2 linked regions of the Vallitalea guaymasensis genome follow. The protein of the gene in region 2 interacts with the protein of the main gene of each other region in a pairwise test. Links are inferred from orthologs where the notes say so. Each region holds a gene or a part of one and is shown on either strand. Other genes may lie near its edges.

What was found. Proteins that work in one complex are often made in the same cells at the same time.
Region 1: the proteins of hfq (region 2) and rho interact in binary tests that used the Escherichia coli proteins (3 or more experiments, as listed by UniProt). The link is inferred for Vallitalea guaymasensis from one-to-one orthologs.

The regions. Positions count from the first base shown.
Region 1 is NZ_CP058561.1:1,203,300-1,206,566, forward strand. What follows is about bases 7-2,985. They hold rho (transcription termination factor Rho), read right to left. Parts: upstream 2,326-2,985; coding sequence 688-2,325; downstream 7-687. Other genes in these bases: HYG85_RS05465 (DUF1385 domain-containing protein), read right to left, coding at 7-185; rpmE (50S ribosomal protein L31), read right to left, coding at 332-544; HYG85_RS05480 (class II fructose-1,6-bisphosphate aldolase), read right to left, coding at 2,794-2,985. Also shown: more of HYG85_RS05465, read right to left, coding at 1-6; more of HYG85_RS05480, read right to left, coding at 2,986-3,267. UniProt on the Escherichia coli protein: Facilitates transcription termination by a mechanism that involves Rho binding to the nascent RNA, activation of Rho's RNA-dependent ATPase activity, and release of the mRNA from the DNA template.
Region 2 is NZ_CP058561.1:5,498,673-5,501,774, forward strand. The notes cover bases 289-3,102. They hold hfq (RNA chaperone Hfq), read right to left. Parts: upstream 1,903-3,102; coding sequence 1,675-1,902; downstream 289-1,674. Other genes in these bases: HYG85_RS23735 (methionine gamma-lyase family protein), read right to left, coding at 371-1,660; miaA (tRNA (adenosine(37)-N6)-dimethylallyltransferase MiaA), read right to left, coding at 2,043-2,996; mutL (DNA mismatch repair endonuclease MutL), read right to left, coding at 3,003-3,102. Outside these bases: HYG85_RS23730 (N-acetylmuramoyl-L-alanine amidase family protein), read right to left, coding at 1-196. UniProt on the Escherichia coli protein: RNA chaperone that binds small regulatory RNA (sRNAs) and mRNAs to facilitate mRNA translational regulation in response to envelope stress, environmental stress and changes in metabolite concentrations.

The DNA of each region.
Region 1 (3,267 bases), 4.3 Mb from region 2 along the record:
AATGCTAACATACCTCTGAATATGGGTAGCTTAAAAAGTTTTACCTTCTCGGAAAAACTTGTATATTCTCTTTTATCAATTATTATCTCTTTATCTGGTTTTCTGACAGCAACCGCATAGGTGTTTTTGTTTTTCATCATAACACCTTCGATAACAGCTTGACCTCCTATATCTACTGGTTTCAATTATATCACTTCCATATTATATTATTTTTTAAACTTATTAAATTATAACATGTTATCTTTTTTTTATCTACCTATTTAATTTTGTGAAAAATTGTATATAGTATAAGATAAAAAAAGTTGAGGATAATCCTCAACTTCTTAGCTAATTAGTTATTTTCTTGGTTCATACCATATTTACGGTTGAACTTATCTATACGTCCACGAGCAGAAACTGCTTTTTGAGTTCCAGTATAAAATGGGTGACACTTTGAACAAATTTCAACGTGAATGCTTTCTTCTGTTGAACCTGTAACAAACTCGTTACCGCAGTTACATTTTACTTTAGCTTGATGATATTTTGGATGAATTGCTTCCTTCATTTGTTTCACCTCTTTCAAATATTAAACTTAATATTATATGCCGACATAGGTCGAACTTATATTTTAAAACAGCTTTTATATTATAACACATGAAATAACACTATGCAATACTTTTCATGGACTGAATTAAATAGTTTTATTATTTATCTATATTTATCTAGTAGATTATTGTTGATTGTATTAAAGAAATCCGTGTTATTCTTAGATTTAACAAAAACTTTTAGTATACTCTCAGTAACCTCGTCTGAACGCATATTACTGCTTGCTTTCCTTAATCTATAAATAGCTTCCATCTCTTCTTTTGTATATAGTAGATCATCTCTTCTTGTACCAGATTTGGCAATATCAATAGCTGGGAATATTCTTTTTTCAGATAGTTTTCTATCAAGAACCAACTCCATATTACCTGTTCCTTTAAACTCTTCAAATACTACTTCGTCCATCTTACTTCCTGTTTCAACAAGTGCTGTAGCAAGTATTGTAAGACTTCCTCCTTCTTCGATATTTCTAGCTGCACCAAAGAATTTTTTAGGCATATGAAGCGCTGCTGGATCAAGACCTCCAGATAAAGTTCTTCCACTAGGTGGAATAGTTAAGTTATAAGCTCTTGCCAATCTTGTTATACTGTCAAGCAATATATATAGATCTTTCTTCTGCTCAACCATTCTCTTGGCTCTTGCCAACACCATTTCAGAAACTCTTTTATGATGTTCAGGCAGTTCATCAAAAGTAGAATATATAACCTCTACATTGTCACCATTGATAGAACGTCTTATATCTGTTACTTCTTCGGGTCTTTCATCAATTAATAAAACTATAAGATGAGAATCAGGATGATTTTTTGTTATGGCATTGGCAATTTTTTTAAGCAATGTTGTCTTACCTGCTTTTGGAGGTGCCACAATCATACCCCTTTGCCCTTTACCAATAGGCGCAACAAAATCAATTAGTCTGGTTGAATATTCTGAAGAGATTGTTTCAAGACGAACCCTTTCATCAGGGAAAATAGGTGTTAAGTCTTCAAAATTAGGTCTTTTAGCCGCATTGGCAGGTGAATCGCCATTTACAGACTGGACATATAGTAATGCTCTAAATTTCTCATTTTCTTTTGGTACTCTTATATTACCAATTATTAAATCTCCAGTCTTTAAATTAAATCTTCTAATTTGTGATGGTGACACATAAACATCATCTTCACCTGGTAGATAATTAGCACATCTAATAAAACCGAATCCATCTGGTAATACTTCCAATACTCCGTAAGCTATTTCTCCGCTATTTAAATCTTGGAAATCTGAAGGTACAGTTTTAGCTGGTTTATCTCTATGTACTTCTTTTTTGATTTCCTTGTTATTTTCATTAGATTCTTTATTTATAACTTTTTGAACTTCTTTTCTATCTTCTATTTTATATTGCTGTTTTTTATAATCTGTTTTCTTAGGAACAATTTTCTCTTTATTAATGGTTTTTTCTGCTTTTTGTTCTATCTTCGGCTCTTCTTTTTGTTCCACTTTTTCGAGTTTTGGCTGCGGTTTCTTTACTAGTTTCTTTTTTGTTTTAGGTTGTGATTTTTCTTTTTGTTCTGGTTCTGTTTTTTGTGGCTTTTCTTGTTCCATATTTTGTTCTAGTTTTTCTTCTTCTTTCCCTTGTTGTTTAGCTTCAACTTCCGTAAGAATTTGCACAAGCTCTGCTTTCTTGAATGTTGTAACACTTCTAATGCCAATTTCTTTTGCTTTCTTGCGAAGCTCAGCTAAAGTGAATTTTTTGAAATCTGTACTCATTAGAGCACCCCTTTCGTTTTTAATTAATTATTACTCCAACCGAAACTATGTAAATATTATATCAAATATGTTATATTAGTTAGACTTAATTTATTAATAAAAATTTTCCAATATAAATATATACCAAAGTTTGTCCCATGATGATTATTAACAATATAATAATAAACCATCTATTAATTAAATCAGTTACTATCTAATTATTTAATATATAAAACACATTTTATATTGGGATTAATAATGATAAGTCATATGAAATATAAATTGGATATGCTTATATTGAACTTATTTTATATAAATAATGTAATTCAATATAATGTCTTAGTCTTAGCAATGTTAATAGTCTATATACCCTTTATTAGTATATCTGTTGTTTTCTTATATTTTATTAAGCAATTTAATACATTATATATATTATACCATAAAAAAGTGAATTAACACTTTTTTATGGTAAATTTTTTATTTTTTTTATTATGCTCTGTTGTTACTACCGAACATTCTTATTTTAGTCTTTACAACTTCTTTGATAGCATCTGAAGTTGGTGCTAACATTTTTCTTGGGTCATATACGTCTGGTTGCTCTTTAACAACTTTATGCATAGCTTTTTTAAATGCCTGACGTAAATCAGTATCAATATTGATTTTGTTAACGCCTAATGATACTGCTTTTTTAATATCTTCTTCTGGTACACCTGATGCACCATGAAGTACTATAGGCATATTTAATCTAGCTTTTATATCTTTTAATCTATCAAAATCAAGTTCTGGATCACCTTTGTATACTCCGTGAGCTGTTCCAATAGCTATTGCTAAATAATCAACACCTGTTTTTTCTACAAATTCAACTGCTTCATCAGGATCTGTCATAGTTGCATCTTTTGCATCTACTTTAACATGGTCTTCTACTCCACCAATTTTACCTAATTCAGCTTCTACTGAAACATC
Region 2 (3,102 bases):
TAATAAGTAATAATGCTATTCCCGCAATCAATCTCATTCTTTTCTTTTTCTGATTTCCGATATACACCTTTAACCAATGACGAACATTATTAGTACTAACACCTAATTTATAAGCTACTTCTTCTACAGTCACTTTTCTATCTATAATCAATTTTACATTATTTATTTTTACTTTATTATCAATTTTTCTTGCCATAGCTTTCATCCTATTTAATTATTTTTAACCCTCAATCAAATGTGTCAAACGAACCGTCCCAATGTCATATTTTTTGTTTCAAAAAAACTTTTCAATTCGTTCAATATGTATGAAGACTACTTAATGGTAATCTAAAATATATAATAAAATTGAAAAGTCATGAGTTTGTTTATGTTACTTTAATGTTATACTTTTATTATCTATCATTTTTTGAAGCGCTGTCATTATACCGAATTTTGCATGATGCCATGATAGACCTCCTTGAAAAAACACTGTATATGGTGGTTTTATAGGTGCATCAGCACTTAACTCAATGGAAGAACCTTGTACAAATGCTCCAGCTGCCATAATTACTTCTGAATCATATCCTGGCATATCCCATGGTTCAGGTGTCACAAAGCTATCTACAGGAGCTGCCGCTTGAATTCCCTGACAAAAGGCAATAATAGCTTCTGGTGAACCTAAATTGATAGCTTGTATAATATCATGTCTACTCTCTGTAGAATCAGGTATCACTTCATATCCAAGCTTTTCAAAAACATTAGCTGCGAATATTGCTCCCTTTAAAGCCCCTGCTACTATTTGCGGCGACATAAATAATCCTTGAAAGAATTGTTGATTAAGACCAAGGGTCGCTCCTATTTCTTTACCAAGTCCCGGTGCAGTCAATCTAACTGCACAATTTTCAATACAAGCTTCTTTACCGACAATATAACCTCCAATAGGCGCAAGTCCACCTCCTGGATTCTTGATCAAAGAACCTACTATCATATCAGCTCCTAGATCTGTAGGCTCGATTTTCTCAACGAACTCACCATAACAATTGTCAACCATACAGATAAGGTCACTGTTTATACTCTTAACAAAAGAGATAATCTCCCCTATTATATCTACTGATAGGGTTGGTCTAGTATCGTAACCCTTAGACCTTTGTATGCTGATTAGTTTTGTATTATCATTTATAGCTTTCTTTATTCCTTCATAATCAATACTTCCATCTTCTAACATGTCTACTTGTCTGTAAGTAATACCATACTCTTTTAGAGAACCATTTGTTTCTCTTATACCAATAACTTCTTCAAGAGTATCATAAGGTTTACCGACAGGAGATAATATCTCATCACCTGGTCTTAGATTAGCAGAAAGTGCTATAGTCAGTGCATGTGTACCAGAAATTAATTGTGGACGCACTAAAGCAGCTTCTGCATTAAATACAGAAGCATATACACTTTCTAATGTATCTCTCCCAAGATCATTATAACCATATCCAGTTGTTGCAGCAAAATGTATATCACTGACTCTATTCTCTCGCATAGCAGATAATACTTTCAATTGATTGTATTCAGCAATTTCATCAACATGATTAAATCTATCTATTAAATTCTTTTCAATCTCGCTACAATAGTTATAAACTTCTTCTGAGATATTTTGCTTCTGATACATCTTCTGTAAAAAATCAGTCATTTATCTATACCTCTTTATTCTTCAACAGTTAAGGATACTTCTCTAGAAGGAATAACAGTTGATATAGCGTGTTTGTATATCATTTGTTGTTTACCTTCAGTCTCAAGAATTACTATAAAGTTATCAAATCCTTTTACTAGTCCTTTTAGTTGAAATCCATTTGTCAAATATACTACTACAGTTGTTTTGTCTTTTCTTACTTGATTTAAAAACAAATCTTGTAAATTAATTGGTTTACTCATTTAAACTCGCCCCCATTGATATCGTATTTTTAAATTATATATATAATAAATTTTATTACTTTTTATTAATTAGAATAATTAATTTATATAATTTAACATCTTTAGTATTTGGTAATTATTTCATCTCACTTACTATTGTATTATATAATTCCTAATTCTTCAATATCTTTTAACATTTTATTTGAAATTAATTCTAAATTCATATTGTAATCATCCACATTCAACCATCTTACGTTTTTTTCTCTCTTAAACCACGTAATCTGACGTTTTGCAAAATGTCTGGTATCACGTTTTAAGATGTAGATTGCTCTATCTAGGTCATATTCACCATTAAGATATCCATAGATCTCTTTATATCCTAATCCTTTCATGGACACTAAATCTTCACTATATCCCATTTCTTTTAATTTCTGGACTTCTTCTACTAATCCTTGTTCAATCATTATATCTACTCTTCTATCAATTCTTTCATATAATAGTTCTCTATCCATGCCAAGAACATAAAAAAGAAGGTTATAAGGTGATTCTTTCTTGGATTCTATTTCATTATGCACTGATATTGGTCTACCAGTTTCTTTATAATATTCCAAAGCCCTGATAACTCTTTTCAAGTTATTGGGATGAATCTTATTGTAGGATACAAGGTCAATATCTTTCAGTTTATCATGTACATATTCATTACCTGATAGAGCTGCTTCCTTTTGAAGTTGTTCCCTATATGAATTATCTTTACAAGTGTTCTCAAAATCAATGTCATATATGATTGATTGTATATAGAAACCTGTTCCGCCAACCATGATAGGAACTTTTTTATTTTGTGTAATTTCTTCTATACTTTTCTTAGCTGAATTTTGGAAAATATTAATATTAAATTCCTCATCAGGTTCTAGTACATCTATTAAATGGTGTTTTATACCCTGTGTTTCTTCTTTTGTGACTTTTGCCGTTCCTATGTCCATATACTTATAAACTTGCATAGAATCAGCAGAGATTATTTCACCACCTATTTCCTTTGCCAGTTTAACCGATAAACTAGTCTTACCAACTGCTGTAGGTCCGGCTATAACAATTAAAGGTTTTCTCAATATATCCACTCCTAATTACTGTATTCTCTTGAATTTCTTTTCTAGTTCATATTTTGTCATAGAAATGATAGTTGGTCTACCGTGTGGACATGTAAAAGGATTTTCTATTTCAAGA